3 regions of the Idiomarina sp. 29L genome follow, and region 2 is predicted to be linked to each of the others. Evidence: predicted binding sites of a transcription regulator. Region 2 holds the regulator's gene; each other region holds the start of a gene.
The links. Region 2 encodes LexA, which represses DNA repair genes until DNA is damaged. Its sites were predicted from a motif close to TACTGTATNNNNATACAGTA; they were not measured.
Positions count from the first base shown of each region.

Region 1: a site for LexA is predicted at 4,680-4,699, ahead of EST55_RS09340 (YebG family protein). Genes of this name have one in related genera too.
Region 3: a site for LexA is predicted at 6,578-6,597, ahead of recN (DNA repair protein RecN). Genes of this name have one in related genera too.

Region 1 is NZ_SDJS01000004.1:63,483-74,408, forward strand. Features, by position in the region: gene EST55_RS09315 (isovaleryl-CoA dehydrogenase) at 1-374, shown strand, start outside; gene EST55_RS09320 (DUF2937 family protein) at 328-834, opposite strand; gene EST55_RS09325 (sensor domain-containing diguanylate cyclase) at 921-1,823, opposite strand; gene EST55_RS09330 (DEAD/DEAH box helicase) at 2,084-3,334, shown strand; gene EST55_RS09335 (M14 family metallocarboxypeptidase) at 3,357-4,268, opposite strand; gene EST55_RS09340 (YebG family protein) at 4,340-4,651, opposite strand; gene EST55_RS09345 (MFS transporter) at 4,786-5,970, shown strand; gene EST55_RS09350 (flavin reductase family protein) at 5,960-6,616, opposite strand; gene EST55_RS09355 (hypothetical protein) at 6,766-7,185, shown strand; gene EST55_RS09360 (hypothetical protein) at 7,166-7,360, shown strand; gene arfB (alternative ribosome rescue aminoacyl-tRNA hydrolase ArfB) at 7,357-7,767, opposite strand; gene EST55_RS09370 (branched-chain amino acid aminotransferase) at 7,955-8,950, shown strand; gene EST55_RS09375 (antibiotic biosynthesis monooxygenase) at 8,965-9,285, opposite strand; gene EST55_RS09380 (DUF3149 domain-containing protein) at 9,315-9,455, opposite strand; gene EST55_RS09385 (BON domain-containing protein) at 9,649-10,149, shown strand; gene EST55_RS09390 (PH domain-containing protein) at 10,282-10,824, shown strand; gene EST55_RS09395 (PH domain-containing protein) at 10,817-10,926, shown strand, end outside.
Region 2 is NZ_SDJS01000002.1:473,782-484,707, reverse strand. Features, by position in the region: gene EST55_RS05965 (SCO family protein) at 1-548, opposite strand, end outside; gene cyoE (heme o synthase) at 557-1,453, opposite strand; gene EST55_RS05955 (COX15/CtaA family protein) at 1,466-2,455, opposite strand; gene EST55_RS05950 (hypothetical protein) at 2,468-3,013, opposite strand; gene EST55_RS05945 (SURF1 family protein) at 3,010-3,765, opposite strand; gene EST55_RS05940 (DUF2909 domain-containing protein) at 3,743-3,958, shown strand; gene EST55_RS05935 (cytochrome c oxidase subunit 3) at 3,973-4,848, opposite strand; gene EST55_RS05930 (cytochrome c oxidase assembly protein) at 4,860-5,429, opposite strand; gene ctaD (cytochrome c oxidase subunit I) at 5,435-7,021, opposite strand; gene coxB (cytochrome c oxidase subunit II) at 7,032-8,153, opposite strand; gene EST55_RS05915 (SOS-response cell division inhibitor) at 8,453-8,884, opposite strand; gene lexA (transcriptional repressor LexA) at 8,881-9,498, opposite strand; gene plsB (glycerol-3-phosphate 1-O-acyltransferase PlsB) at 9,631-10,926, shown strand, end outside.
Region 3 is NZ_SDJS01000001.1:204,226-215,151, forward strand. Features, by position in the region: gene EST55_RS00940 (EAL domain-containing protein) at 1-1,600, opposite strand, end outside; gene EST55_RS00945 (insulinase family protein) at 1,692-4,415, opposite strand; gene bamE (outer membrane protein assembly factor BamE) at 4,444-4,794, opposite strand; gene recN (DNA repair protein RecN) at 4,882-6,546, opposite strand; gene nadK (NAD(+) kinase) at 6,655-7,545, opposite strand; gene grpE (nucleotide exchange factor GrpE) at 7,688-8,347, shown strand; gene dnaK (molecular chaperone DnaK) at 8,452-10,380, shown strand; gene dnaJ (molecular chaperone DnaJ) at 10,471-10,926, shown strand, end outside.

The sequences.
Region 1 (10,926 bases), on a different contig from region 2:
TATGGGAAGGCAGCGGCAATGTTCAGTGCCTTGATATTTTGCGCGCAATTGAAAAACAGCCGGAGGTTCTCGATGCATACTTTACTGAATTAGAGAAGGCTCAGGGAGCTGATCGACACTTTGATACCTTTGTGCGTAGCTTAAAATCTAAATTTAGTGATATAAGCACTCTGCAATATCAGGCAAGGACTATTGCGGACAAAATGGCGGTAGGCTTGCAGGGGGCACTATTACTGCAACATTCCACAAATGATGTTGCTGACGCCTTTTGCAAAAGCCGCTTAGCGTCCAATGGTGGTTTGAATTACGGGACCATGCCGAGTGGACTTAATTGTGCTGCGATCGTCGAAAGGGGCGCGCCAACAAACGAATAAATAATTCACCAACAATAGCCAGCACTAAGCCGCAAACCAAGCCAAATAGGATAGCGCCCGGGTTCAGCTTAACAGTGTAAGAAAAGTCGCTTCTGACTTCCTGTTGTATGTCTGGTACAGGAGAAATAAAAGCCTGAGTATAAGCGTTCCAGGCACTTTCATTAAATTCATTCAACGCACTGAGTAATAGCTGGTGGCGTGTGTATATAACGCTAATGCTTTGCCCGCCTTCCCGGAAGACGATATCGTCACTGGCCTCATAGTGAGCAATGAGCTGTTCGATATCACCATCGAAAAACTTCTCTGCTTCGTCTCTGAATGCATCAAGGCTTTTTTCTGACTCTATTAGATGAGCATTAAGGCTTTTGCCGTATTGATCAACAAAGCCCGGTAATTGAATACCAGCCAGTACGCCCAGAATCAGCAAAATAATTCTCAGGTAAGATGTGAAAACGCCCATGCTCTCTCCTTACATAGCCTAAAGCTACTCTAGGCCAGACCATGGTCAATAATCAAACAAAATTACACGACTTAACGCAAGAGAAGCTAACCGGTCAGAACAACGGCATTCTTACCTTCTTTTTTCGCCTGGTACATGGCTCGATCTGCGCGTGCCATAATGTTTTCAACGGTGTAATGCTCTGACGGTTTGTCACATTGGCATAAACCAATAGACAAGGTTACTGGCAACTTTGCATGCCCTATTCCGCTAACTAATTCAGCTCTTAAGCGTTGCATCATTTGCTCTGCGTCACTTGCAGCAATCATCGGATGAATGGTCGCAAATTCGTCTCCGCCAATGCGAGCGACATAATCGGTATGCCGACTGTGCAAACGAATAAGTTCAGCAATCTTTTGTAGGACTTCATCACCGTACTGGTGACCATACTCGTCGTTAATTTCTTTAAAGTCATCAAGATCAATAAAGCTGACTGCGAACGGCGTTCCATGCTGCTCCAACTGCGTAATTTCATCGGTCAACTGCGCTGTAAACGCTCTTCGGTTCATTATGCCGGTTAAATGATCCGTCAATGCCTGACGTTTTTCAAACTCCAGTTCCAAACGAATTTTATCTTCCGCTTTTTTAAGCAGCGTGTAATCACGAGCGATCGCAATACCGAACAATTCACCATCAATTTCCATCTGGTTCAGCATAATATCAACGTAAAACTTAGAACCATCACGGCGAACGGCAGGAAAGATTAGGCCATTCCCCATTGAACGCCGCCCTGGGTGTTTAAAAAACTTGACCAGGTGTTCATCATGCTTTTCCCGGAACTCTTTAGGCAATAAGCTATTTAACGGCATTTCCAACATTGAAGACGACGAATAACCAAACATTGCCGCTGCTGCTTGATTCACAGCGACAATTAACCCTTCAGTGTTTATAACGACTGCACCATCAGGAATAATCTCGAGAAAATCGGTAAAGGCTTGTTTTACTTCCATGAGCATTCTCCGTTACAGCACAGCCCTTTAAAGCGAATGTTTTTAACTAAAATAACTTTTTAACTAAGATAACTAATATATAACAGTTCTGTTGAAGCTTTAAGCAAAATCGCCCAAAAGCCGTTGAGAATAGATTCTCCGAGGGTAGACTTTGACTCAGATCAAGTTGAATTACTGAATCCGAGTTACTGAGAATGTGGTATAGTGCAGGGAAAGTCACAGCAACTGTGACACCTACTTAAAACAATTCCCGGAGCTTCATGTCCACAGAACAAAATCAGAACTCGTTTCAGTCACTAGGACTGAACGACAATATCTTACGAGCCGTAAATGAATGCGGTTACACCACCCCTACCCCGATTCAAGAGCAAGCCATTCCGACCGTAATGAAAGGTCATGACTTACTGGCAGCAGCGCAAACCGGAACCGGGAAAACAGCAGGATTTACGCTTCCTTTATTGCATAACTTGTCTTCGACGAAGACAGAAGGTAAGCCTGTTATTCGAGCGTTAATATTAACACCGACACGTGAGTTAGCGGCTCAGGTTGAGGATAACCTCAACACCTACGCAAAATACACAGGCCTTAAATCATTGGTCATTTTTGGTGGCGTTGGTATCAACCCACAAATTAATGCGTTACGTCGAGGTGTCGACATTTTAGTAGCAACCCCCGGACGCTTGCTTGACCATAGCCGTCAGGGCACGGTTGATTTAAGCAACATCGATGTGCTTATTCTTGATGAAGCAGACCGCATGCTGGACATGGGTTTTATTCATGACATTAAAAAAGTTATGAAATTAATTCCTGAAGAGCGCCAGACGCTGCTGTTCTCTGCGACATTCTCAAAAGAAATAAAAGCATTAGCTCAACAGTTTATGCACCAACCTAAACTGGTGGAAGTTGCTCGCCAAAATGCCACTGCTGATACAATCGAGCAGCGCGTTTATCCGGTTGATAAGAAACGCAAACGTGAGTTACTAAGCTATCTAATTGGCAGCAGAAACTGGCGACAAGTATTAGTCTTTACCCGAACCAAGCACGGGGCTAATCGTTTGGCGACTCAACTTAGCGACGACGGTTTACCAGCAATGGCTATTCACGGCAATAAGAGCCAAGGCGCCAGAACCAAAGCTTTAGCGCAGTTTAAAGCAGGGAAGTTACGTGTTTTAGTCGCAACCGATATTGCTGCACGCGGTATTGATATCGACGAATTACCACATGTAATAAATTTTGAACTACCACAAGTTGCTGAAGACTATGTGCATCGCATTGGACGTACCGGCCGTGCCGGCAGCGAAGGCGAAGCCGCTTCTTTGGTCTGCGTTGACGAACATAAGTTGCTACGCGACATTGAAAAGCTGACCAAGAATGAGATACCGAAAGAAGTGGTTCCGGGTTTTGAGCCCGATCCGAGCATAAAACCTGAGCCTATCCAAAAGCCCAGAGGTAGCCGGCCAAATAACTCGCGCCGTGCGCCGAGACAAAACCGCCCGGCGACACGACGCTAGCCACTTCACTGTCGGCTGGGTTTTACTTCAAAAAATCCAGTCCGCCAGTTACTGCAGCGACCTGGGCTTCAATACACTGCTCAGGCGTTGCTTTGGGGCTGTCGGGGTAAACTTCTGTGGTTGTGGCGTACTCTGCTTTACTGAAGCTAATGCAAAGTCCCAGCTTAGACGTTGGCAGTAAAATAACACCTCGCTGCGCAATGTCTTCGCCAATCAGTTTATTTTCATCGTCAGCGTCCGCTATGTGTGTGACTTTCTCGACAGAGTCCAGTACGGCCTTTTGGAATTCCGGGTAAGGCTTTTCGGCATTACCGACCAAATAGAAGCCGTCAGGGATATTCCAATTAGTATTCACGGTACCATCCATTGCGGCTTTTGCCGGACGAAACTCACTGTTGTCAGTATCTGTGGTTTCATGCAAGTCAATGTGCGCCAGAATATCTACGCCTAAATCCGCGACGTACTTCATAATATGAGCGCACTCGCCAGCCGGTGATTCAGCAACAAACGAACGATTAGGATCAATAGCGGCCGGGTTCCATCGGTTAATGGTTTCATAACCCCACGGACTTAAACACGGTGCAACAACAACGTTAAAGTGCTCTGCATAGCTATTGGCTTGGGTTTCTATAAAACGCAACGCACCGTGAACACCACTTGTTTCGTAGCCGTGTACACCACCAGTGACTAATACCGTCGGTTTATTACTGTCCCAACTCTTAGTTTTCACCGCGAATAACGGGTAAGTAGCGCTTTCGTAAGCCAACTCGCCATATTGTTCAACGTCAAAGTCGTCTTTAAATGTCTCTATTTTGCTAACAACATCATCAAAGTATGAACGCTTTTGAGTTTGCTCCGCTAACCATTGCGCTTTTTCTTCCGCACCCCATGGTTTACCTGGAGTACCAATGTGGTAAATCGTTTCTTGCGTCATAGCCTGATCCTATTCATTACGTCTTTTAAAGAGAGATAGCTATACTACCAAAGTCTTCTCATGCACCAAAGCTATGCTGCCTTGGTCGCCTCTTTATTACCCGCTTTATTATCTACTTTCTCTGCCGGTGTTTTTTCTGCTTTCGGCTTTTTCGGTTTCTTGGCGCCGAGAGCAATTAAAACATTTTCTCGTTCTTTCGCTAAAAACATCGCCATATCTTCAAGCTGCTTGTCGTCAGTAAAAAGCTCGCTGCTTTCAATTAAGGGCGTTAGCGCCTCTGCCATATCCAACATTTTATCGTGTGCATCAGCTTCGGCTTTCGAGGTAAATGTCATTTTTTCGGCTCCATCGCGAATCACTACGTATTGGGTTACTACAGCCATGGTTGTGTCCTTTGCTGAGGTTTACAGATACTGGTTATTTGTACAGTATAAAGCAAGTAATTGCAATAGCTGCCACATTCGCTAAACTGCGCACTCTTAACAAAGACGATAAGTACAGGAATACAGCCAGCCCCATGACTCAGTTCTCCAAAGCACAAGTTCGACTGGCTATATTTGCCATGGCCATTGGCAGTTTTGCTATTGGTATCGGTGAGTTCGTGATTATGGGTTTGCTGCCTGACGTCGCTACCGATTTTAATACTGACACGCGTACAACCGGGCACTTAATCAGTCTTTACGCTTTAGGTGTTGTTATCGGTGCGCCACTTATTACTATCCTCTTTGCGCGCTTTCCTCGTAAACCGATGCTACTCATACTGTTGTTCGTTTTCGCTATTGGTAATTTTGCCAGCGCATCGGCCGATAATTACTTTTTGCTGCAAATTTTACGATTTCTAACTGGTCTGCCGCATGGGGCTTACTTTGGCATAGCCTGTTTGGTCGCTGCCGATATGGTGCGCCGAAACCAGCGTGGTATGGCTGTCACTATGGTTATGATGGGTCTTACCATCGCCATTTTGGTTGGTAACCCTCTAGCAACATGGCTCGGGCAGCTCATCGACTGGCGTACGGTCTACCACACTGTTGGTGCATTAGGTTTAGTTGCACTGGTTATGATTGCACTTGTGGTTCCACAACATCCAAACGAACAAAAAACCTCCGCCCGAGGTGAAATGAAAGCCTTGCAGAATCCTCAGGTTTGGCTAACCCTGGCAATTGGCGCCATCGGTTTTGGCGGCATGTTTGCGGTTTTAAGCTACATAGCCCCCACCTTGATTAACGCTACCGGACTGGCCCCTCACTGGATACCTATTGCATTGCTTATCTACGGTATCGGCTCGTTAGCAGGGAGTTTAGTCGGCGGTTGGGCAGCGGACCGAAGCCTTAAGTTAACGATTGGTGGCTCACTTATTTGGTCAGCAGTTGTACTAGGTATTTTCCCCTTTACGCTAGAAAGCATTTGGAGCGTTATGCCAATGGTCCTTCTACTTGGCAGTGCAGCGGCTTTGGTTCCCGCGCTTCAGGTTCGCCTTATGGATGTAGCGGGAGAAGCACAAACCTTAGCCGCATCGCTGAATCACTCCGCATTTAACGCGGCCAACGCCTTAGGCGCCTGGCTCGGTGGTTTAGCTATTGTTTCACCACTGAGCTGGCAAGGTACCGGTTGGGTCGGCTGCGGTTTGTCCCTCGCAGGCTTATTGCTATTCTGGATCACTAAAGAACACAGCCGTAAAGCGCCCGATATTATTAGCCTTTAGTCTCGCCGTTGATGTGCAATTCGCGCAACTCTTTGTCGGGCTTTGCGTACGACAAACGCGCTGCGCGAGAGGTCGAGTGATAACCATCTAGTCCGGAAATAGTCATAGTACCCAGACCTTCAATGTCGATATAGCCATCACTTTGCACTGCATCCTCCTGCACATCTACCCAACGCACTTCGCCAACGATAAGCGCCGTGTCGTTGTGTTGTATCGGAATAATTTCAACCAACTGCATACCAATACGCAAAGAACTTTCAGCGACATAAGGTGCATGGAACCCATCCATAAACTCAGGGGTCAAGTCACAAGCGTCAAACTCGGACTGCTCTCTGGGATAGCGCGCTGACGTTTGATGGGCTTGTTTAAAAAAGCTCTCGCCAACATGATTAATAGTATACACACCACTTTCCTCAATATTCTCCCAGGTGTGCCGTGTCACTGACTGTGGACGCATAACAAAGCCAAGAAACGGCGGGTTGCTTCCAAGGTGCACAACCGAACTCACAATAGCCAGGTTATCCTGCTGACGCCTATCGCGTGTACCTATAACATTGGCACTCTTAAAGCCAGAAAGACAGTTCACAAACCGGGCACGTTCCCTTTCTTTCATTTGGGCTAAATCATTCTGTTTATAGTGTTTCATAGTAACCTCAAGATTTATCTCTAATCTGTATTACGCAGGAAAAGCCACTTTTGATCGTTGGAAAGACTCTTTACAAAAAACATTATTGCGAACAGTTATCATTTGCGTTAACTTGTTTTCAGCAACGACCAAAAGGAAAAGTGATACAAATGAAAAATGCCTACACTGGTTACTTTAGCAGTCAGGAAAACCTGCAAAAAGCCACCCAGTACCTACAACAGAAGAACTATTGCAGTGTCACTTCAGTGCTGTCAGAAGCAATTGAAGATGCACGTTGCGCCGCAGAAGAAGTCGCTTTGACAGCCAATGCAATACAAACCTACACGACGGCGTCGATTTTACTCATCGCTGTTTATATTCGGATTAATAAGCCGCTTCTCGCTCAGGAAAGACAAGAGAGCGCAAACCGGCAACTTCAACAATGGCGCACCAATACGGACTCCATGCAAATTAATGAATTGTGCCGCTACTGCTGCCAGCTATTGATTACCGGGTGTCAGCACTCTCGCTGTGTTGGACACTACACTCAGCAACTTGAGGAGCTAAACCATGCGCAGGAACAAACCTGAACGTTTGCAACTGTCCATGAGCAAAGAGCAGTTGAAACATCTGCTGTTAGAAAAGCGAGTTGTCGCAAGTGACATTCGTTGCTGCGACTACTGCAGCCAATGCGAATTAAAGGAACTTATACTGGAATGTGCCCGAATATCGTGCTCAGGTGAGACGAGAGATACTGGTGGTTAAAATTCCTTTTTGCGAAGCACTTTTTTCTGGCCGTGCTGCTTCTTATTATTCAAGCGCTTCTCTTTAGCAGCGCGAGTTGGCTTAGTTGGAATACGTTTTTTCTGCACTTTAGAAACACTGCGAATGAGTTCAGTCAGCTGCTCTAAAGCCAACTCTCTGTTCCTTGCCTGACTACGTGTTTCCTGACTTTTAATAATCACTTTGCCACTTTGAGTAATACGGTGATCATGCTTTTTAAGCAGTCGTTGTTTATAAAAGTCAGGCAGCGATGACGCCTGGATATCAAAAATGAGCTGTGCGGCGGTAGCCACTTTATTAACATTTTGTCCACCAGCTCCACTGGAGCGAATAAATTGCCACTCTATTTCGCTTTCCGCAATTTCAACGCGCTGAGAAATATTAATCATCGAGGACGGTTATCTCTTTCTGAAGGTGAATACATACATGAAAACCTTTGTTGAACCTTATTTAGGATAAATTATTACCCGCGATTTTGAAACAAGCGGACATCTCCTCTGTCTCTTCGGTGTCATCCAATTGTTAAAAATTATGGTATATTACTGCGCAACTTTTTTACTCAAGCAGGATTAATCTATGGCCGCTTTTGGCTCTGTATTTATGCCGCAAATGACGTTGGCGACGTTTGAAAACTCAAATTGGAGTACGCCTGAACTGGTTTCCTCCGACGCCATTCAATTACACCCGGGGGCTCACGTTTTACATTACGCCAGCACCTGTTTTGAAGGGCTGAAAGCGTTTCGACACGACGATGGTTCCATTAATATTTTTCGTATGGATCGCAACGTGAAGCGCATGCAGCAGAGCAGTGAGCTACTCTCGTTACCCGCATTCGACGAATCCATGCTTGAGAAAATGATTGTCGATGTCGTTAAACACTTTAGTGACGAAGTACCTGCGCCACCAGGCTCTATGTACATCCGTCCAACCCATATTGGCACCGAAGCCGCAATTGGCAAAGCCGCCTCTCCAACACATTCTTCCATGCTTTATGTGTTGTTATCACCTGTTGGCGATTACTTTTCGGGCGGCGATAAAGCACTGCGACTGTTGCTGGAAGAAAACGGTTCCCGCTGCGCGGCGCACATGGGCATGGTGAAAAGTGGTGGTAATTATGCCAGTGCGCTACAGCCTATTTTAGAGGCTCGTTCCTCTGTCAATGCTGACCAAGTATTGTTCTGTCCAAACGGCGACGTTCAGGAAACCGGTGCGGCTAACTTTTTGCTAATTGATGGTAATGAGATCATAACCAAAGCACTGGATACCAGCTTTTTGCACGGCGTCACTCGTGACTCTATTCTTACCATAGCTAAAGACTTAGGAATGACAGTGTCAGAGCGGGAACTGAGTGTTGAAGAGTTATTAGAGCGCGCAGCAAAACCAAACTGCGAGGCCGCTCTATCAGGTACGGCCGCCGTTTTAGCGCCAGTTGGCACTCTTATTCATAATGGTCAGGAGTTCTCAGTCGGCAGTGGCAACACAGGCCAAAGCACTCTGAAACTCCGCAAAGCCTTAAATGATATTCAATGGGGCAAAGCGGACGATAAACATGGTTGGCTAACCAAAATCTGAAATACTTAGCACTTTTAGATCGTTTTTTCAGGTGGTAAGACGACCCACTCTGGATCTTCAAACTCCCCTATGGGCGTAATCTCGCAAAACGGCGCTGCGCTGCGAATAATCTCGGCGACGTCTGGGTTGGATTGATTTTCCATTGCATCCCGCTGCGCTTTCGAGTCCCAGGATGCAATAGCAATAAGTGTTTTATCATCGCCAATTTTTCGGTGGAGCTTGGTGCCTCGTGCACCCGGCGCACGCTGAATAATTTCACTGGCTTTAACCCAAGCCTCTGCATAGTCTTCTGCTGTGTGTCCGTCTTTTATACGCACCTGAAAAATATATTTCATTACTCTCCTTTATTCGCGTACTGGTATAGTTATTTTCGTTTTTTCTCCGCTTTCACCATTTTTATATAAAAAAATACAGCGTAGAAAAAACACATACCAACAACAATAGCCAGTCCACTAAAAGAAATAAAGATAACAGGGTCACTAAAAAACTCTTGCCATAAACTCATAACGGATACTCCTATTTTGTTTTCATCAGTTTATGAGAACGCAGCGAACCCGTTATTGAGCTAAATCAACTTATTGAATATCACTTTATTTTTTGTGGGTATTTTGAAAAACATCTGTAAAGAGCACCATAAACGTAAATTATTGTCCTATATTTAATAGCGTTAGTATTTTAGTTAACACTGGAGGTTAGTGATGAAAAACGTAAAAGCAGCTTTATTCGCAAGTTTAATTCCATTGTCGCTTCTGGCACTGTCTGGTTGTAGTGAACAAGAAGCAAACAAAGCAGAGTCTGAAGTTGAGAGTAAAATGGAACAAGCTGAGCAAAAAGCAAAGGAAACCATGGACGACGCTCAGGAAAAGTCAGAAGACGCTTGGAATGAAACCAAAGAAACGTCTGAAGATGCCTGGAATAAAACCAAAGAGGAAGCTCAGGAAGCTGGCGACTACGCTGAAGAAAAAGCAGATCAAGCGGGTGACTACATCGATGACTCTATCATCACCACGCGCGTTAAGGCCGTTATTTTTGAAGACGACAACCTCAACAGCATGAATATTAGCGTTGAAACCAACAACGGTATTGTTCAACTGTCAGGTTTTGTTGAGAGCGACGCTGATATTGATACAGCTGAAAACTTAGCTTCTACAGTCGAAGGCGTGAAAGACATTGAAAACGACCTTCAAGTGAAGAAATAACGAAATCACTTAGTGTTAAAAAGAGCGGCAAATTAGCCGCTCTTTTTATTTGTATCAAAGCATTTCAGGCACTAGCAGGAGACTTAAAAGCTTGCTAACTTAGGCTCCAACAATAATAACAAGCAGCCTGTCATGTCTACCAGTTCATTTTCAAACGAGACAATCGAAAACAGCAGCCTTCCTAAAGCTCGTGAACAACAATTTTTACCGTTAAGCCCTGCCTACGTTAAAGTTAACTTACTTTGCCGCTTGCTGATTTGGCTTGTGATTTTAGTCGCCTTGGTTGTTGTTTACTGGCAGCCCTGGTTTGAACTGCCTAGCCCTATGCAAGCCGCGATTCCCAGCTTACTCATTGCCATAGCTTCATTAGGGCTCTTGCTCTCTGTCTACGGCGTTATTGGCGACAAAATTAAAGGCTATGCGCTGCGAGAGCATGATTTAAGTTACAAAAGCGGTGTTATTTTTAAGTCGATCATCAGTCAGCCCATATTACGAATACAGCATGTTGAATTAAAACATGGGCCCATCGACCGTCACTTTGGGCTCGCCTCCTTAGAGGTATTCAGTGCCGGCGGTGCAATGCATACGTTCGCTATTCCTGGCTTGCCCGAAGAAAAAGCCCGCGAACTTCGTCAATATATACTTGAGCACGGTGATATTGCAGCCAATGAATAGCGAGCAAATAACCAGTATTAACAATTCGACAGAAGAGTATCGCGATAAATGGCTAAAACTGTCACCCGTCGCGATTATTTATTTTGCTATTCAGTTTATTAA
Region 2 (10,926 bases):
TTGTGGTCGGCATTAAAAATGGCCTTTCGGTGTCCGTTGGGATTCACCAAAATAATGGCGGCGCTGTGATTTACCAGGTAATTTTCTTCACCTTCCTCCGGTATGGAGTACATAAGCCCTAAGTCACGTACGAAGGGAAACAGCGACTTATGCTCAGCGCGCACACCGACAAAGTCTTCGCCAAAATAGCCAACGTATTCTTGCAGCCGTTTTATATTGTCACGCTGAGGATCGACTGAAATCATCCATACCTTGACAGGCGCTTCTGTGGCTTTTTGCAGCTCAGGAAGGGCTTGCTTTAAGTCCGACATGGTTGTGGGGCAAATATCCGGACAGAACGTGTAGCCAGTGAATAATAACGTCCACTGACCTTTTAATGCGTCGTTTGAAACCTCACCGTCATGAGTGCTGGTTAAGGTAAAAGCCTTCAGTGCGCGAGGCGGTTCGTAAATAAGGGCTTCAGGTTTCGCCTGCGGTAAGTTGCTATACACCAGCCAGCCGGCAATTAACGCAATGACAGCAACAATAACGGTAATGAAACGACTCATAAAGGACCCTATACGTAGTGATCAACCAGCAATATGACGAACAGCAACATGAGGTGCCAAATAGAGAAGGCAAACATGTTAAAGGCTGTTTTCTTATTGGGCGCGTATTTCAACTTCCACGCATAAGCCAGGAATATAGCGTTCAGCGCTGTAACACCCACCAGATAAATCATACCGGTCATGCCAATAAGGAATGGCATAAGGCAAACTACGCCCAGCAAAATGGTATAAAGGAAAATACAGGTTTTAGTGAACTCGATACCATGGGTTACCGGTAACATGGGTATTTTGGCACGTGCGTAGTCTTTTGCGCGATGTACCGCCAGTGCCCAGAAGTGCGGCGGCGTCCAGGTGAAAATAATCATGACCAATAAAATAGGAAACGCTGATATTTCATTGGTAACCGAGGTCCAGCCGAGTAGCGGTGGTGCTGCGCCGGCTAAGCCGCCAATAACAATGTTTTGCGGGGTCGCTCGCTTCAGAAACATGGTGTAAATAAAGGCGTAACCGACCATAGACGCAAACGTCAGCCAGGCGGTTAACGGATTCACCCAAGCGTACAAGGTGACAAAACCGATAACACCGATAGTGGTCGCAAAAGTAACGACTTTAGCGGGCGATAAATTCCCCTGAGGCAGTGGACGGCGAAGCGTTCGCGCCATTTTGGCGTCTATGTGGCGATCGACTAAGTGGTTAACCGCAGCGGCAGCGGCAGACATCAAACCAATACCGGTTAAAGCAGGCACTAATACCGACAGCGAAACAAGCTGCTCAGTGGCCAGGCACATGCCAACAACGGCAGTGAGCAGTAATAACGCGACGACACGAGGTTTGGTTAACTCAAGGTAGTCTCGCCAATGTGCGTTGCGCGCTTTTGTTATTTGTTTTGTGGCAACGGATTGCATAACTACGACTCCTTACGCTTTTCTGGACAGGTTGTAATTCAACCCGACCAAAGACAGCAGCAATAATGCCCCGACGGCATTGTGAGCGACCGCATTCCAAAGCGGCAATTGAAAGACTACGTTACTAATACCCAGAGCAATTTGCAAAACTAATAACAAGCCTATAACAGATAGCTTATTTCGGAAAAACTGTGATTTGGCCTTACGCCAGCATTTGAACAGTAAGGTACACAGAACTAAGAAGGTCACAACAGCGCCAATACGATGAACAACATGCATGGTCATGCGGTCATCATAGTCGTGAGCACCAAACTGGTAGGTGTCGGCTTCCGGAATGCTATAGGCACCAGCAAAGTCTAAGTTGGATACCCAGTCGCCTTCGCAAAACGGTAACTCGGTGCAGGCAACGGCGGCGTAGTTCGCTGCGACCCAACCGCCCAGCGCGATTTGGCCAATAACGACTAACATCGCAAAAAAGGCTAAGCCTCGGTAACGCCTTAGCTCAGGATCGCCTCCCGCCAACCTGAAGTCGGACAACCTAAGTGACAGCAGGTAAAGCAGTGATATGACCGAGAACCCTCCCAATAGATGCCCCATGACGATCAGCGGTTGCAGGTTCATGGTGACTGTCCACATACCGAGAGCGGCCTGGAATATAACCAGTCCCAGCAGCAGCGTGGGTAACTTAACCGGTGGCGGGTAGTGGCTTGGCTTGCGGCTGCGTATCCAAGAGGCGATCGCAATCACCAGAATAAGAAGGCCGAGTGTGCCAGCGAAGTACCGATGAATCATTTCATTCCACGCTTTATCCTGCTCAACAGGGGCGTCCGGAAAGCGAAGTTCGGCCTGTACAATATGCTCTTGCTGCGACGGCACTTTTAAAAAACCATAGCAACCAGGCCAGTCGGGGCAGCCAAGCCCCGCTTCGGTCAACCGGGTAAAGGCGCCAAGAACAATAACCACAAAGGCAAAAAAAACGCTAATTTTAACAAGAGTTCTCATCAGTAACGTTCCTTATCCAATTCGGCTCAGCTTCAGCAATTTTCTGAGGTCGGCTAACACGTTTTTGCCCTCTTTGATCATCGCCTCTTTGTCGTTGTGTGTCGGGTAATACAGCATAACGTTGTGCATAGGGTCGATGATAAACAGTGTATTGGCGGGTAAGTCCTGAAGCTCACGAATAATTGCTGGCGCCGTTACCGGTGTTACTTGCGGAGCGTCACGCTCATAATCTGAGAGTTGGTCGTTGTTATCGTGAAAGGTCACTGGCGTTAAACGGTCGGTATCTTTGCCAATAGCAACGTCTACCTGGTTCATCACGTAAAGGGCGTTTTTACAGGTCTGTTCGCAGCTTTCCGGAGGGATATAGCCCAGCTTCCAGCCCTCAGGTAGCGTATCGACTTCGGAGCTTAACGTAATCGGCGGCTGTAATAACGTGCCTTTGTTGGTGCCTGCTTCATACCAGTTCTGTGACAAAATAAGCCAGGCGGCTAAGACCGGTAACAGGAACAGTAGAAATACAGTTAATATGGCCTTTTTTGAGCGATTTGGGGAGCTCATTGGGTCTCCTCTTCTTTTTTTGATTGTTTGTTAAGTTTTATAACAGCAATTACGAAAATCACCAAGCATGCGACCGCAAGAGAGAACCATTGTGTCGCATATCCATAATGTTTTTCTGGTTTCATGACTTGTGGTTCCCAATCTCGTTGCCAGCCGATATTTTCGGGCGTTTCAAGCAATAGTAAGTGAGAGCTGATTGTCGCGTTGAACTCCCGAGCAAGCGCTTTGGGCGCCGCCTCCTGAATACGAACGGAGTCATTATCTGTGGCATATTCGAAGGCGTTTCGGGTGAGCTCGTTCTGACTGGGGAAATACACATAGGCGGTGAGTGTTAACTTGCCTTTAGGCAATTCGACCTCGGGAATATCGCTGCGAAACGTGGGAGCTGGTAACCAGCCCAAATTAACCAGCTGTACTGGCAGCTCGGGCGAATCTGGTTGAAAAAAGCCCAACACATTGTAGCCAACTGTGCTGTCCAGGATTTTATTGTCGAGCAATAACACCGGTGTTGGCTGAAACTGGCCGCTGACTGACACATAAGTAAACCGGTGCTGATCTTCGTTTAAGTCCTTTATCGAGCTTAAGGGCTTCGCTTCACTGGTTTGTTGCGACTCGTAGTCGTCAAACAGCTGCTGCTTTTCCTCGGCTCTATCTAGCTGCCAAAAGCCAAGCTTGACCAACACCCCAATTGCCAGCAAAGTAATGATTGTTGCAACAAGGGGAATTTGTATGTTGGTCGTTTTTAAGGTCATTATTGTTCTACTGCTCGTGTATATGGTGGTGAATTTGTTTCGCGCATTATTTTCGATGCTACGTAACGATCCCAACAAGCCACCAATGTCTTATTATCTGGGGAAACGAGTGGGAATAGCCGCTATTATTTTAATTGCCCTAATAGCGGCCGCTTACGGCGGCTTTTTGCCGTTAAATCCACGCCCCTATTAAACGGGGCGCTTTTCTTACAGTACGTAAACCACTACAAATAAGCATAACCAAACCACGTCAACAAAATGCCAGTACCAGCTGGTGGCCTGGAATGCGAAGTGATTGTCTGGCGTAAAGTGCCCCTTCAGTACTCGCAGGAACATAATAATGAGCATGACGGTACCTAACGTCACGTGCAAACCGTGGAAGCCGGTAAGCATGTAGAAGGTATTACCGTAAATGCCTGAGTCCAGTGTTAAACCCAACTCTTCGTAGGCATGTATGTATTCCGCACCTTGCAAATACAGGAATATCATACCGAGGATAATGGTTACGCCGAGCATTGCGGTTAGCTGCTTGCGTTTACCTTGCTCAAGCCCTGTGTGTGCAAAGTGACAGGTTACCGAACTGACTAACAGTATAATAGTGTTGATAGCCGGCAAGCCGTACCAACCCATAGCCTGTGTCTCAGTTCCGCCCGGGGTGTTCACTAATGGCCAATGTGCGACAAACTCGGGCCAGAGTACTTCATTGGTCATGGCGTTGTTACTGTCGCCGCCTAACCACTGAACCGCAATAACGCGGGCATAAAACAAGGCACCAAAGAAGGCGGCGAAGAACATAACCTCAGAGAAAATAAACCAGCTCATGCCTTGTTTGTAAGAAACGCCTAACTGGTCGCTGTACAAACCTTTCATGGACTCGTTAATTTGATCGCGGAACCAGCCAAATAGCATAACCGCCATAACAATAAGGCCGGCAATAAGTACTGTGCTGCCGTAGCCGTCTTGTTCTTTCGACATATCAATAACGGTGTGGCCTGCGCCCCACGCAATAAGTCCCAGGCCAACCGCGCCGACTATCGGCCAAGGGCTGGAAGCAGGAACATAATAACTTTGTTGTTCTGCCATAACGTCTTTCCTTATTCTGTTTTTAATAACTGAGCCATTTGCTCAGCGGACGTATTGGCTGTCATATCGTACAGCGTGTATGACAGGGTAAAGGTTGTAATGTGGTCTGGAATGTCCGGGTCGACATAAAATTGCATCGGCATTTCGGTATCTGAGTTAGCTGCCAGCGGCTGCTGATTAAAGCAGAAGCATTCCACTTTATTCAAATAGAGAGAGGCCTCAGCCGGCGCTACAGATGGAATTGCCTGGGCAACCATATCGGACTCGGTTGGGTTTGCTGCCAGGAAATTAACGACTTTGGTTTCGCCTGGATGAACACGAACCTCTTTTACTGACGGCTCGAATTTCCAGGGAATGCCTTTAGCATTACGCGTAAGGAATTGAACCTTGATAGTACGTGATTCGTCTACCTCGACCATTTCATAAGTCGCAGCTTCATTACTGGTACGGCCGTTGAAGCCAGTCACTTCACAGAACACGTCATACAACGGCACCAGCGCGAACCCAAACGCAAACATCCCAGCGACTGTCAGTAACAGTCGCTTAACCAGAATGCTGTTATTCGGACGTTCTTCAGACATAGGTCCTAATCCACTTTCGGTGGTTTTTCAAAGGTGTGATACGGAGCCGGAGAAGGTACTGTCCATTCCAGGCCTTCCGCGCCTTCCCACGGCTTAGCTTCTGCTTTTTCGCCGCCTTTCACACATTTGATTACTACCCACAAGAAAATCAGCTGCGACAGACCGAACGCAAAACCACCAATACTGGTAATTTGGTTCACATCCGCAAACTGAGTCGCATAGTCAGGAATACGACGAGGCATACCGGCCAGTCCCGCAAAATGCATTGGGAAGAACAGTACGTTCACTGAAATGACCGACGCCCAAAAATGGGTTTTCGCCAATGTCGAGTCGTACATGTGACCTGTCCACTTAGGTAGCCAGTAATAAGCTGCCGCCATAATCGAGAAAATCGCACCGGACACCAATACATAGTGGAAGTGTGCAACCACAAAATAGGTATCGTGATACTGGAAATCAACAGGTGTAATTGCCAGCATTAGCCCAGAGAACCCGCCGATGGTGAAGAGAATGACGAAGGCCAGTGCGAACAGCATAGGCGTTTCGAACGTCATCGAGCCTTTCCACATGGTGGCGACCCAGTTAAAGACTTTCACCCCGGTTGGCACTGCTATGAGCATGGTGCAGTACATAAAGAACAGCTCAGCGAAGACCGGCATGCCTGTTGTAAACATGTGGTGAGCCCACACCAGGAACGACAGTAATGCAATGGCCGCGGTTGCGTACACCATCGAGGAGTAGCCAAACAGCCGTTTTCGGGTAAATGCAGGAATAATGGCTGAGATAATACCGAAGGACGGCAGAATCATAATGTAGACTTCAGGATGCCCGAAGAACCAGAAAATGTGCTGGAACATAACAGGGTCACCGCCGCCTGCGGCATCAAAGAAGCTGGTACCGAAGTACTTATCGGTCAATACCATGGTGACTGCCCCTGCCAAGACCGGCATCACAGCAATTAGCAAGAATGCGGTAATTAACCAAGTCCAAACAAACAGCGGCATTTTCATGTAATTCATGCCTGGCGCGCGCATGTTCATTATGGTCACAATGACGTTAATAGCACCCATAATGGATGAAATACCCATAATGTGAACCGAAAATACGAACAGTGCGGTAGAGTCTGAACTGTAAGTGGTTGAAAGCGGTGCGTAGAATGTCCAACCGAAGGCAGGACCGCCACCTTCCATAAACAAAGAGCCCAGCAGAATAATGAAAGCAAATGGAAGAATCCAGAAGCTCCAGTTATTCATACGGGGCAATGCCATATCCGGTGCCCCAATCATCATGGGGATCATCCAGTTAGCCAAGCCGGTAAAGGCAGGCATGACGGCACCAAAGACCATGATTAGACCGTGTACCGTGGTCATTTGGTTAAAGAACTGGGGTTCAATTAACTGAAGACCCGGTTGGAATAGCTCTGCGCGGATAACCATTGCCATGGCGCCGCCAGTTAAAAACATAATAAAACTGAACCATAAGTACATTGAACCAATGTCTTTATGGTTGGTTGTAAATAGCCAGCGACCAATACCAGACGGCTTATGATCGTGGTGTGCGTCGTGATGTGTTGCTTCGACTGCTGTGCTCATCACCGTCTCCTTATTGATTCATGACTTCGTTGATATCGGCTGCCTGTACCAGGTCGCCGGTGTCGTTACCCCAGGCATTACGCTCGTAGGTGATAACCGCGGCGAGCTCTTGCATGCTTAACTGTTGTCCGAATGCCTGCATGGCCGTTCCGGATACACCATTAACAACAATGTCGATGTGTTTTGATTTCGCTTCAGGGTCAACGGCAACGCCACTTCCCGCGAGTGCAGGGAATACACCGTTAACACCTTGACCGTTAGGTTGGTGACAAGCTGCACAGGTACTGTTATATACTTTTTCACCCAAATCCATGAGCTCTTCTTTCGACATTTCCATAGAGAGTAGCTCTTGTTCTCGCTGACGAGCGGCCTCTTGTTTAGCTTCAATGTCGGTTATCCATTTTTCGTATTCGGCCGGCTCTTTTGCAATAACCACAACCGGCATGAAACCGTGATCTTTACCACAAAGCTCAGCGCACTGGCCGCGATAAATCCCGGGTTCATCGACTTTGGTCCAAGTCTCGTTAATAAAGCCAGGATTAGCGTCCTTTTTAACGGCAAAGTCAGGTACCCACCAACTATGAATAACGTCGTCCGAAGTCACTAGGAAACGAACTTTTCTGTCGGTAGGAATAACCAATGGACGATCAACTTCCAGAAGGTAGTTTTCGCTTTTAGTGAACTTATTATTGATCTGCTCTTGCTGTGTCGCTAAGCGGCTGAAAAACTCAACGTCATTCTCGAAATACTTGTAGTGCCACTTCCACTGAGAACCTGTTACCTGGATGGTGACATCGGCTTCTGAGGTGTCTTCCATAGCAATAAGTGTTGTCGTTGCCGGAATAGCCATACCTACAAGAATAAGGAGTGGAATAATGGTCCAGGCAATTTCAACTTTTACGTTCTCGTGGAAATTCGCTGGTTTGGGGTTTTTCGATTTGCGATGGCGAATCATCGAAATGAACATTAAACCGAACACAACCACACCAATAGCACAACAGATATAAAATATCGTCATGTGCAGGTCGTAAACTCGGTTACTGACTTCGGTAACACCTTTGGTCAGGTTGAGTTGATTTTCCGCGCTAGCAGGTAAGCTCAACATAGCCAATAGTGCCCACAGAGGCTTCATTTTCACGTGACTTCTCCTCTTATTCTTCAATGAGACCGAAAGACTAATTCCGATCAAAATTCGAAGAACAAAGAGGTAAGCAGAAAAAGGAACAGCATCTCCCCAGAAATCACTTTCTCCACAGACTCTTTGTTATAATTATCGTTGTTATAATATTTTTATAGTCGGGTAGTACATTTATTAACTAATTTACAAAGAAAGATCCAGATCAAATCAAACAAATGGTTAATAAATGAGCGGATCTGTTAAAAAAAGGCTGCCGAAGCAGCCTATCAAGGAAGAAACACACTAACGAGGATTTAGTGGAGGTGGGATGTTAGTGTGTTTTTATCAAACAGGAAGTATTGAGTGTGACTTAACTTACTGGCCATTTTGGCGCGCTGCCAAGTGCGGCTTGACACAGAGTCAAGGTAGGCAATAACCATGCTGCTGTTTCCGGCCAGCAATGCTTGCTCTAATGCCCATTCGCAACGCTCCGCAGAATGGCTGCGTAACCAACGAATTTGGTGCTCCGCAACGCCTGATTCAATAAGTTCAGCAATGACATTTTTGTCCCCACCGATAACAGTGACCCACTCACTTGGCTTTTGTTGTAAAGCATTTTGAACAGCGGGTGATAATGCGTCCGATTCTGTCGATTCCGTATGAGCTTCCGGCTCAAATTTAATATCCGTAGGTGCAGCTTTCCACAAACCAGGGTGGTGTAATTTCGTGTTTTGTTGAGTCTTCATAATGCAGCTCCGTTTCTGATAACACCAACCGCCAGACCTTCAATAGCGAATACTTGTGACGCTAAGTCTACGGTGATGGTGGAGAAATCTGGGTTTTCCGGATGTAATAAGACAGTGCGTCCTTTGCGCTCAAAGCGCTTTACCGTCACTTCGTCTTCTACCCGAGCAACAATGACTTGGCCGTTTCTCGCTTGCTCCGTTTTATGCACAGCGAGTAGATCGCCGTCGAGAATGCCGATGTCTCTCATGCTCATGCCGTTTACTTTTAGTAAAAAGCTGGCGGCAGGCTGGAATAATGATTCGTCGACTTTGTAATGCCCTTCAACATGCTGTTCAGCCAGCAATGGCTCACCGGCAGCGACCTGACCAATCAGTGGCAGCCCTTCAGCGATATCAAAGTCGTCACCAACTAACCGAATACCACGCGACATGCCCGGCATAATTTCGATAACACCTTTACGCGCCAATGCCTTTAAATGCTCTTCTGCTGCGTTGGCAGAACGAAAGCCAAGCTTCGACGCGATTTCCGCGCGCGTTGGTGGCATACCGGTCGCGTGCAGGTTGTCTTTAATCAGCTCTAATATTTCAGACTGTCTCGGTGTTAAAGGGCGCATATTCGAACCTGTGTTTATGTACAGTGATACTGTGAGTATATACAGGTATTTTCATTTCGCAAGTCATTTCATCAACGACTTTTATTTTTTAAGTTGGTATCCTATAGCTCTGTTTAAAACAGAGGTCGATGTATGAGCAAAAAAAGCCCTTTTTATGCGGTGTTGAAGTATCCATTACGCTGGCTAACACGGTTCGAAGAAATTTGGGACGGCGATGAAACCGATCACAACAGCACGGTACAAAAGCCGGTGGCTTACGTTATGCGCTCGACATCTTCAGCGGATCTTTCCATATTGCAGCGTGCGGCGAAAAAGCGCGGCCTGCCTGATCCGCTCGAGCCACTTGAAGTGAATGGCAAGGAATACAGTCGGGTCATGTACCTGGAAGAGTTTGCCAATGAAACTTCTGAAGAGGCCGTGAAGGAATTTCATCAATTATTAAAGCTGCATAAAGACGATACTAAGCTCGATTTGCAGCTGATACCTGCCGGTGTGTTCTGGGGACGTCAGGCGGGTCAGGAAGCGACAGCCGGTAAAGCCATGACAGGCGACCTCGACAATCCGGGGGCGCTTCGTAAATTCTGGTTGGTACTCTTCTCAGGTCGTCATGTGTTACTGCGTTTATCACGTAGTGTCAGTCTTGGAAAAATGGCGCATGACTACGGCGCTGATATGCGCATAGCCCATAAATTGGCGCGTGTTGCCCGCGTTCACTTTGTTCGTATGCGCCATGCGGTTGCCGGACCGAAGTTGAGTCATCGCAAAGAGCTCATGGCGCAGTTAATTAACACACCAGCGCTTAAAAAGGCCGTGGCAGACGAAGCGAAAGGTAAGAAAATAAGTGAAGAAGAGGCTCGCAAGAAAGCACTTTCTTACATCGATGAAATTGCCGCCAATTACAGCTCAACGCTGGTACGCCTGCTGGACCGCTTTATGACCTGGATGTGGAATCGCATTTATAACGGGATCCATGTAAAAGGCGGGGAGCGCATACGTCGTTTGGCCCAACAAGGGCACGAAATTATTTATGTGCCGTGCCACCGTAGTCACATGGACTACTTACTACTGAGTTATGTCATTTATAAAGAAGGCCTGGTACCACCGCACATCGCCGCCGGTGTTAATCTGAATTTCTTCCCGGTTGGCGGTATCTTCCGCCGTGGTGGCGCATTCTTTATACGCCGCAGCTTCCGCGGCAACAAGCTTTATTCTGCCGTATTCCGTGAGTACTTGTGCTGGCTATTCCAAAAAGGTTACCCCGTCGAATACTTTAGCGAAGGTGGACGCTCACGAACAGGCCGCTTACTGCCACCGAAAACTGGCATGCTGGCGATGACTGTGCAAGGAATGCTGCGCGACCAGCAACGTCCGGTATCGCTAGTCCCAGTTTACCTGGGCTATGAACACATTATGGAAGTCGCTACTTAC
Region 3 (10,926 bases), on a different contig from region 2:
GCAGCGGTAGCTCAGAATGAGTCAGATAAGCCCATTTGTCGGAGTCACTGTCGAGTCTGTAGCGATAAATGAGTTCTTCCACTGGACTAAAGAATGGAATGGAAAACCAGGTGTTGAGCGCCTTATTCATTTGTTTTGTATCAATAGCGAGCGATGAATAAAACAATGATGGTGCATTATTTATTGTTTGTTTTGAGCCAATTTCTGAAAAGTCATTTATTGGGAACGCTGCTTTGTCAGAATGAAGCCAAAGTGTATCGCCTAGACGTGTAAGCCAAAAATCATCCGTTGGAGAATAATTTAGGGACATTTGCAGCCAGGTCTGGGTGACCGTGTTATACCGATACAGTTGATGACTTAATGTGATTAAATAAACATTGTCTGAGTAGGCTTCTATGTCTTTTATTTGTTCTTGGTTTGGGGGATTTACGATTTCGATGATTTCTTCTTTGTCGAAATCATAATGGACAATGCCTAAGTCGGATTCGACCCAATAATTGTGATTGTTCACTCGACTGAAAGTGCTTGCTTGTTTGAGCGAGCCGGGTAAGTAAGATTTAGTATTTCCGCTCAGTTTATTGGGCCTCGTAAAACTTTTCAGGATGGCCGGCGCATAGTTTGTCGGAATTTCATAAAGTCCGTTAGACGCGGTTGCAATGTATAAATCGCCGTTAACATTGAAGGTTAACTTGCCCGTAATGCCGCCAGTCGTCAGCTGCTCTAGTGCTCCGGAATTCAACGTGTAAATGGCTTTTTCGGTTGCAATAAATAACTGCTTATCGTGAACCTTTATATCAACAATAACTTCGTTGAGCTTTTCTATGGCTTTAGGCGTAGGCATTTTTCGTAGTTCATCATTGAGTACTTTGATGCCATTATCTGTCGCAAGCCAAAGGTTATCGTTAAAAGACGTCAAGGCGTATAGATTCGTTGCGTCGAGTTTGTCTGTAATCGGGTTGCTCTTTGTAATTGAAAATACATTTTCGGATGAGCCATCCCAAACGTAGATCCCGCCTGCCACCGTGCTTAACCAAAACCAATCGTTATGAAAATGGATAAAACGGATATCTGTAATGGGTTGACCGCTGTATCTGAGTGGCTGCTCTTTGAAGGAGTGAGTTTGCGCGTCGAAAATAATCAGGTTTTCCGTTGTTGCTAAAAGCAGTCGGTTGTTCTTAGCTGAACTAATATGGTTTAGCTGTACCGTCCTCTGGTTGTGGTTGGGCAAGGCGAATGAGGCCCATGAGCGATCGGATGATAGTATCCACAAGCGTTCTTTGTCTGCCGCCCATAGTCGATCTTTAGTGCCCAACAAACGCGCTGAGGAAGGCTTTTCTATGGAATTAATATCGTTAGCTGAAGTAAACTTCTTGCCATCGTATCGAACAAGTTCTTTCGCTGTTGATACCCAAAGGAAGCCTTGAGGACCGATCGTTACATCGTCCACATAGTTACTGGGTAACCCGTCAGCCGTCGTAATGAAATGCCCATTCTGTACCTGAAGGAGAGGTGGGACATCGGTCTCGGAATAGGCTAAGCCGGTAAACAAAAGTAAAAAGCATGCGTAGGTGCACTTCCACACCTTTGTTGGCAAAGTCATTATCACAAGAGATCCGATGGCCGTTTTAACGGCTCTTTTTGTTAGTTAAATGTTAATCTAATGGTTCGACATTTTATTGTCAAAGCCTATTTTACTTGCCTTGCGAGGTAGTTTGAAGCCTTAACCATCCTGAATTTTGTGACAATTTTTGTTTTATGTCAGACAGCCAGTCAGCCAATTGATATTTACCCAATGCGTCAAGGAGTCTTAATTGCCGATTAAATGAGGTGTCGCCGAGTTGTATTGCGCCCCATAAGCGCTGACTTTTAACCCGTAAACTTCGGTCTCGGGTGCGAATTTGTTGCTCCAGCACGGATTTACTGTGATGCCAGGCTTTCAGGGTTGTTGAGTCCAGTTGGACAAAGAGTTGCTCCAGACTGTTTAAAATTTCAGTCGTTAGTCTGTCGGTTGAAGCTGTGTTTGACTGAATAAAGAAGAGAATGCCTGGTAGTCGTTGTATCGGAAAATATTGACTTCCTGCTGCGTAGCCAAGCTGTTTCTTGGTGCGGATATCGTGAAAGAAGGGTTGATGCACCAGTTGTTGCAGCAGCATGTAGCACACCTGCTCTTGTTCACTGTCATTATTACCCTGTTGGTAAAACAACACGGCGTTATCCGAGTGAGAGCAGGGCACCTCCAGCGTTTTGCTCAGAAAATCGCCAACCCTTTTTACCGTCTCTCTGTCTTTTGCGGCCGGTTGCTGTGTGGGTAAGTTTTCACGAATAAGTGTTGCGAGTCTATCAGCCTGTTGGCTCTGCCAGTCTCCGTGCATAAAGGCCTGTACATAGACAGGTTCAAACATCTTTTCTAATGCCTGAGTAAACTCACGAAATGACAAAGACAGTAGCTGATTGGCCAGCTCAGGTAGTCTAAATAGTCCCGGCTGTAATTGTTGGTTTAGCTCTGCAAAGAGTTTGTTTAAGGGTTGATTTTGATGAGCCGACTGCCAATTGGCGACCAAAGTGTGTTTGATATCCCGGAAGCGACGATGAGCGAACTTTAATAGCAATGCCCGTTTCATTAAATGTGACATTAAAGGCAGTTGCCCTTCGGATAGCCCGGTAGTATGAATGACAATACCCTGTTGAGTGGGGTAGATATTAAAATGCAACCCGGCAACTTCCGCGTCGTAGAGGTCATCGTTTAGCGCATCAATGATAAGCTCTGACCAAAGCCTTGCTATAGCAAAATAATAGGCTGAGCTAGTGACAGCTGGTAGCTTAAGGGCCAAGTAAATATGACCTTTTGGCACTCTAAATTCGTTATCTTGTAGGTGCCAAAGCTCCATTAAGTCTGAACTTGAAAGGCACGTGGGCAACGCATTTTCTGATTCCAGGGGTTGAGGGTGTAGCCGGTCGTTTATAAAGCGGTTACGTTTAGGCAACATGGCGTTGAAGTCACAGGGGAACCGAGTGAAAAGGTCTAACTGAGACTCGGTGAGCTTTGTTACGCTGTATTCGGTATCGTAAATGGGAGCCTTTTGGTTCGTTTCGACATCTGGCGAGATTAAGGTAATGCGGCTATGCGCTGGCGTCATGAGGGCTAAAAGCTTCGCTGCGTAATCATGATCGAGCCCATCCATTCGGTAATCACCGTAAATGATATCGGCTTTGCTGTAGTGGAAGGCGTTAATACTTAACTGACTAACTAATTCACCAACAGGAGTTGGCTCCTGATACAAAAAGCTCAGCTCTGATGTGACTTTCCTCTCTTGATAACGCCAGTCCTCAATTCCGTCGGTATTGATTTTGCCTAAGTAGGCGAAAACCCACTGGAGTATCGTCGTTATATTTTTGCGACCCGACTCCGTTAGCTGAATATTAACATTAAAGTCTTTAAAGTTACTGCCGCTAATACCGCCGCCGGCTGACAAAGAGTTTATCCAGCCTTTGTCACGTAAGCAGTTAAATAAACTGCCGGGCCCCTCGTACCCAACTATATGGGCGATAAAGCTGGTGGTCTTATTTCGGTAGTCTTGATCTATGCCCGGCAATGGAAAGGTGAGAATTAGGCGGTAGGCTTTTTTTAACGGTCTCACCTGCAAAAACAGTCCTTTTTGCTCGGCGGTATAAAGCGGAGCTTTAATCGATAGTTTGGGCTTTTTGTGGTTTTGTATGTCAGCAAAAAGCGTTTGAATGATATCCGCTAGCTTAGTTAATGATTGCGGTCCGGCAACCACCAATTGCATTTGATTGGCACTATAGTGGTCTTGATAAAACTGAATTAACTTTTGTTGTAAGGTGCCGTGTTTATCATCTTTTAATGTGTTCAGGTTTCCGACAGAGAATTGGGAAAAAGGATGGTCTTGATTCGCCGTGACTTTATGAACCTGGTAAAGCCGACGTAGTTCATCTTTTTGCTTTAACCGAAACTCTGACTCGATTGATTGTTTTTCTTTTTGCACCCACTCATTAGAAAATAAAGGCTCTTTTAATATTGATGCGAAGCGTTCTAAAGCGGTTTCCAGAGCGTTGGCGTTGCAGTCAAAATGAAAATTCGTGAACTCTGTACCTGTCCAGGCGTTATGCTGGCCGCCATGTGCACTAAGAAAGTCATTGAATGAACTTGGTTCTGGGTAAGACTGGCTGCCCATAAAAAACATGTGTTCTAAAAAATGAGCGAGGCCTTGAGTATGAGGTGGATCATCAAAGTGGCCTGCGTTTACGGCCATTGATGCAGCAGCCTTGGAACTGTCAGGACAATGGACTAGCAGCACTTTAAGTTGGTTTTCTAAAACCAAGTGCTGATAGTCACGTTTGTCACTGGGACTTCGGACAACACGGACGAGCTCATCAGGCGTTGAGGAGTTCGCCATAATGCTCCTTAGTTCATGTTAGGGCTTATTACTGATCAAGAGGCTGATCAAACTGTTCTGACTTTGCAAAATCACCGCTTAAATCACTTAGCCGCTCGTTATTAAAAGTTAATATGAGTTCTTTACGGTATATTTTGCCTTCGTTCGGATTCATGTTGTAGAGGTAAACCCAACGGTCTGAGTCAAAACTGTTTTCAGCAACCGGCTTACCCAACACATAAATAACCTGCTCTTCGGTCATGCCGACACGAAGTTTATCAACATCGTCCTGCTCAAGGTAATTGCCTTGAGGAATATCGATTCTGTAAACCATACTATCAAGCATGGAGCAGCCGCCTAAGCTCAGGAGTGCGGCGATACAAACTGCAAATTTGGTCATGAAGTACCTATTGTTCTTTATTGTCACTGTATTCGACTTTTGACGATGATAAACAAAGCAGCCCCTGAACACCAGCACAGTCAGCGACTAACTTGCTAAAAGTTCTTTTGCGTTTGCTTTTGCCATATCGGTAACGCTATCTCCGCCTAATAAGCGAGCAAGCTCTGTCACCCGCTCGTTATGACTGAGAGCAGTTACCGTCGTTTCTGTTTCATCATTGTCACTGTATTTACTGACCTGGAACTGATTATCAGCTTTTGCAGCAACCTGTGGTAAGTGAGTGACGCAAATAACTTGAGCGGTTTTTCCAAGCTCACGTAGCATCTTGCCAACAATAGCCGCAGTTGGGCCGCTTACACCAACATCAACTTCATCGAACATCATAGTTGGCACTGACTTCTGGGTTGCTGTCATGACCTGTATGGCAAGACTAATACGCGAAAGTTCACCGCCCGATGCAACTTTACTGAGAGACTGCAGTGGCTGGCCTGGGTTGGTTGTCACTTCAAATTGAATATCATCAGTACCCAGACGGGATGCCTTTTTAGCCGAGTCATGCTCGACATCAATAATGAATCGACCGTGAGGCATGTTGAGCTCATGCATTGACTGTGTAATTTTCTGGCTCAACTCATCAGCTGCTTTTTGACGACTGGAAGAAAGTTTCTGCGCCAATGCACGGTAATCAGTTTCAGCTTGCTGGCGATCGGCATCAAGCTGTTCAAGGTTTTTATCAGCATTAACAATGTTATCGAGTTCGGCATTCAGTTTTTGGTGATGTTGCCACAAATCAGCAGCGGCAACCTGATGCTTTTTGGCTAAGCTAATGGCTTTACTGAGGCGCTCTTCAACAATGTCCAGCTCAGCAGGATCGAGCTCTAGTTCATCCTGATAATGTCTCAGTTCGAGTGCGGCTTCCTCAATATGTACTTTGGCCTGTTCCAATAACTGGCAAACCGGCTTTAGGTGCTCATCGATATCCGCTGCTTCTTCCAATCGTTGATTCGCTGAAGAAACCAGCCCTGTTGCATTGTTATGCTCGCCCTCGTAAAGCGCACTGAGTGAAAAGGCACTGGCTTCCATTAAGTATTTACTGTGACTTAACTTTTTATGGCGTAGTTCCAGTTCTTCAAATTCGCCTTCAGTAATCGCAAAGTCATTCAGTTCTTCCACCTGATATTCAAGTAATTGTCGTTGCGCCTCCAGTTCATCTTGTTGCTGAATATAATGCTTGTACTCCTTTTCAAGCTCGAACCATTGGCGGTACTGCGCTGCAACCGCTGACAGCAAATCAGTGTGTCTTGCGTAGTTATCGAGCAGCTCTAATTGATGGTCTTCTTTTAATAATAATTGGTGTTCATGCTGCCCGTGGATATTAACTAATAGGGGAGCCAGCAGTTTTTGTTGGTTTAGCGCAACCGGGGTACCGTTTATCCAGGCTTTTGAGCGACCATCGCGCTGAATGACACGTCGTAAAATACACTCTTCTTCCGAATCGAAGTCATTTTGATTAAGCCACTGGGCGGCAGGACTGTTTGAATCAACCGTAAAAACTGCGCTAATTTCTGCTTTGTCCTGACCTGGCCGGACCCAGTTAGCGTCAGCTCTGGCACCTAAACATAAGCTTAAAGCATCTAAGGCAATGGATTTACCAGCCCCGGTTTCGCCCGTGATGGCAGTCATGCCTTTTGCGAAATCGATATCTAAAGACTTTACGACAGCAAAATTGCGGATGTGTAACTGAGCTAACATAAATGCACCTTATAGACGTGTACGTTCAGAGTACTGTTGATTTGTACAGTTTATACAGTATTTATACAGTACTATTTTTTTATTGCAAGCTCAGTTTGCTTATCACGACTAAAATAGTCGGCTGCCCCAGCCGAGTTTGTTACGCAGTACGTGGTAATAGTTATGGTCGACGGGGTGAATCATTTTTAACGCATGATCATGTTTTTTAAGAACAATATCATCGCCTGGATGCACTGCCATCCGTACGTGGCCATCGCAGCTAATTTGCAATAAATCATTGTCGTAGGCCGCACGCAGCCGTATATGACTCTCTCCGTCGACAACAATAGGGCGGCTACTCAATGTATGCGGAAACATAGGCACCAACGTCATTGCGTTGAGGTTCGGGTGCAGAATAGGGCCGCCACCGGACAGTGAGTAGGCCGTGGAACCTGTAGGGGTGGCGCAAATTAACCCGTCGGAACGCTGACTAAAGACAAAGTGGTCGTCAATATACAGCTCAAACTCTATCATGTGTGCGACTTTGTCAGAGTGCAGAACAATTTCGTTAATGGCACGCCCTGCACCAGCCGGAGACCCGTTGCTAATCACTTCAGCGGAAAGTAGAAAACGTTTCTCAACATGGTATTCGCCTTCTAAAACGTTAAGCAAGTGGGTCATTACTTCGTCAGGGTCTAGGTCAGTCAGAAAGCCTAAATTGCCCCGGTTCACACCAATAACTCCTATGTCGTATTCGCACAGGGCTCTGGCTGCTCCTAACATATTACCGTCGCCGCCGACGACAACCGCAATATCCGCCCATTCACCTAATTCAGAAAGGCCCATGGTTTTTATTTTACCGGACTCGAGCAGCTTCTGAGGTAACTGTTCAGCGGTGCGGGATTCAAGTGCTATGTCATAGCCACGTTCGTTTAATGCCGTCGTCACCGTTTCTAAAGTGAGTTGTGTGCCGCGGTCATTGACCTTACCTAGTAAGCCAATTCTTTGAAATGCGCTCATAATGACAGTTCCTGTGGTTTAGGCTGTTAACGCTAATATCAGGTGGAAAATTTATCAAGTCATAGAAAGCCCCTTGAAAGTAAAAAACTTGCCCCCATTAACTTGGCAACCTCAATTTAAACCCGACTGAAGAGAGTCAAATATGGCGGATAAGAAAGACCAACAGACTGAACAGAATGTTGACCAGACGGTTGAGCAACAGCAAGCAGAGCAGCAGGCTGCGCAAGCGGCAGAAGACGCGTTGCAACAGGATGCTGCTGCAGCTGAAGCTGAAACAGCAGGCACATCAGCCGATCAAACTGACAAAATTGCAGAGCTTGAGCTCGCTCTGAGTAAAGCTGAAGCTCAGGTAAAAGAGCAGCGCGACTCAGTGCTTCGTACACAGGCGGAAATGGAAAATGTAAGACGCCGTGCCAGTCAGGACGTTGAAAAAGCTCATAAGTTTGCTTTGGAAAAATTCGCTAATGAGTTGCTTACTTCGGTGGACAACTTAGAGAGAGCGCTGCAACTGGCTGATCAGCATGACGAATCAAGCCGCAACTTTATTGAAGGGATTGAGCTGACTTATAAAAGCCTTACCTCAACATTAGAAAAGTTCGGTGTAAAAGCAGTGGGTGAAGAGGGCGAAGCCTTTAACCCTGATTTACATCAGGCAATGTCGATGCAAGAGTCAAGCGAGCATTCAAATAACACCATTATGGCAGTGATGCAAAAAGGCTATGAGTTAAATGGCCGCTTGCTACGTCCGGCAATGGTTATGGTTGCGCGTAATTCAGACTCAGGTGTTGATACGAAAGCATAAAGATTAATCAAATATCCTGTCACAGGGTGTTGAAATCGAAATAGAGAGCCCCCAAATAAGGGGTAACGAAACAAATTTCATGAATCTGGAGTTGGAGACGAATCATGGGCAAAACAATTGGTATTGACTTAGGTACAACAAACTCTTGTGTTGCTGTACTGGACGGCGGTAAAGCACGCGTTATTGAAAACGGCGAAGGCGACCGCACAACCCCGTCAGTGGTTGCATTCACTGACGATGGCGAAATTTTGGTGGGTTCACCGGCGAAACGTCAGGCTGTCACTAACCCGAACAAAACCTTGTTCGCAATTAAACGTTTGATTGGTCGTCGTTTCCAAGACGATGAAGTACAGCGTGACATTGGCATTATGCCTTACAAAATTGTAAAAGCTGACAATGGCGACGCTTGGGTAGAAGTGGATGGCGATAAAAAGGCACCACCACAAATTTCTGCAGAAGTTCTGAAGAAAATGAAGAAAACTGCAGAAGAGTTCCTGGGCGAGAAAGTAACAGACGCAGTTATTACTGTTCCTGCATACTTTAACGATGCTCAGCGTCAGGCAACTAAAGACGCGGGTAAAATCGCCGGCTTGGAAGTTAAACGTATCATTAACGAACCAACCGCTGCTGCCTTAGCTTACGGTATGGATAAGAAGTCTGGCGACAATGTTATTGCTGTCTATGACTTAGGTGGTGGTACCTTCGATATCTCTATCATTGAAATTGATGAAGTTGAAGGCGAGCACACGTTCGAAGTATTAGCGACTAATGGTGATACGCACTTAGGTGGTGAGGACTTTGATAATCGCTTAATCAACTACTTGGTTGAGCAGTTTGAAAAAGACCAAGGCATCGACCTGCGTAAAGATCCTTTAGCGATGCAGCGCTTAAAAGAAGCGGCAGAGAAAGCGAAAATCGAACTGTCATCTGCGCAGCAGACTGAAGTGAACCTGCCTTACATCACGGCAGATAACACTGGTCCTAAACATATGGCTATTAAAGTGACTCGTGCGAAACTTGAGTCGCTGGTTGAAGACTTAATTAAGAAGTCGCTTGAGCCGGTTAAGCAGGCACTGGCTGATGCTGACCTGTCAGTAAGCGATATCAACGACATTATTATGGTCGGTGGCCAAACGCGTATGCCTAAAGTGAGTGCGGCAGTGACTGACTTCTTTGGTAAAGAGCCACGTCGTGACGTGAACCCAGATGAAGCGGTAGCGATGGGTGCTGCAGTTCAAGGCGGCGTTCTTTCTGGTGATGTGAAAGACGTACTGTTACTGGACGTATGTCCGCTGTCACTTGGGATTGAAACCATGGGCGGCGTAATGACTAAGCTGATTGAGAAGAACACCACGATTCCGACGAAAGAATCGCAAACCTTCTCAACGGCGGAAGACAATCAGTCTGCGGTAACTATCCATGTTATTCAGGGTGAACGTAAGCGCTCAGCCGATAACAAGTCATTGGGTCAGTTTAACTTGGAAGGTATCCGCCCGGCAGCGCGTGGTGTACCGCAAATCGAAGTGACGTTTGACATTGATGCGGATGGTATCCTGCACGTATCGGCGAAAGACAAAGACACTGGTAAAGAGCAGAAGATCACCATTAAAGCGTCTTCTGGTCTGGATGAGTCTGAAGTCGAAAAAATGGTGAAAGACGCAGAAGCTCACGCTGAAGAAGACAAGAAGTTTGAAGAGATGGTGCAGGCGCGTAACCAAGCTGACGGCTTAGTTCATGCAACTCGTAACCAGCTGAAAGAAGTGGGTGACGCCCTGTCTCAGGAAGACAAGGATGCTATCGAGAAAGCGTGTGAAGAGCTTGAGCAGGCAGCTAAAGATGGCGATAAAGAAGCCATTGATGCGAAGTCTCAAGCGTTGATGGAAGCGTCTCAAAAACTGATGGAAGCTGCTCAACAACAGCAAGCTCAGCAAGGCGCTGAAGGTGCAGCTGGCGGCGAACAGTCTTCGTCAAAAGCGGATGATGACGTTGTTGATGCTGAATTTGAAGAAGTCAAAGACGACGACAAGAAGTAAGCAGTAAGGCAACTTCGCTAATCAACACGGGTGTTGCCGCAAGGTAATACCCGTGTATTCGTATCAGAGTAGGACAGAAGACGTAACATTATGGCGACACAAGATTTCTATCAAATTCTTGGGGTCTCAAAAGACGCCAGCGACCGTGATATTAAGAAGGCATACAAACGTATGGCGATGAAGTATCACCCGGATCGCACGAAAGGCGATAAAGACCTTGAATTAAAATTTAAAGAGATAAAACAAGCCTACGAGGTCTTATCTGACCCGCAGAAGCGCCAGATGTATGACCAATATGGGCACGAAGCCTTCGAACAGGCACGTCAGGGCGGTGGCGGCCCGGGCGCCGGCGGATTTGGCGGTGGTGCCGATTTTGCTGATATTTTTGGTGATGTATTCGGTGATATTTTTGGTGGTGGTAGACGCCAACAAGCACGTGCACAACGTGGTGCGGATTTACGCTACAACCTGGATATGTCGTTGGAAGAAGCGGTGCGAGGTAAAACCGTAGAGCTGAAAATTCCTACCTTGGTGGAATGCGAAGAC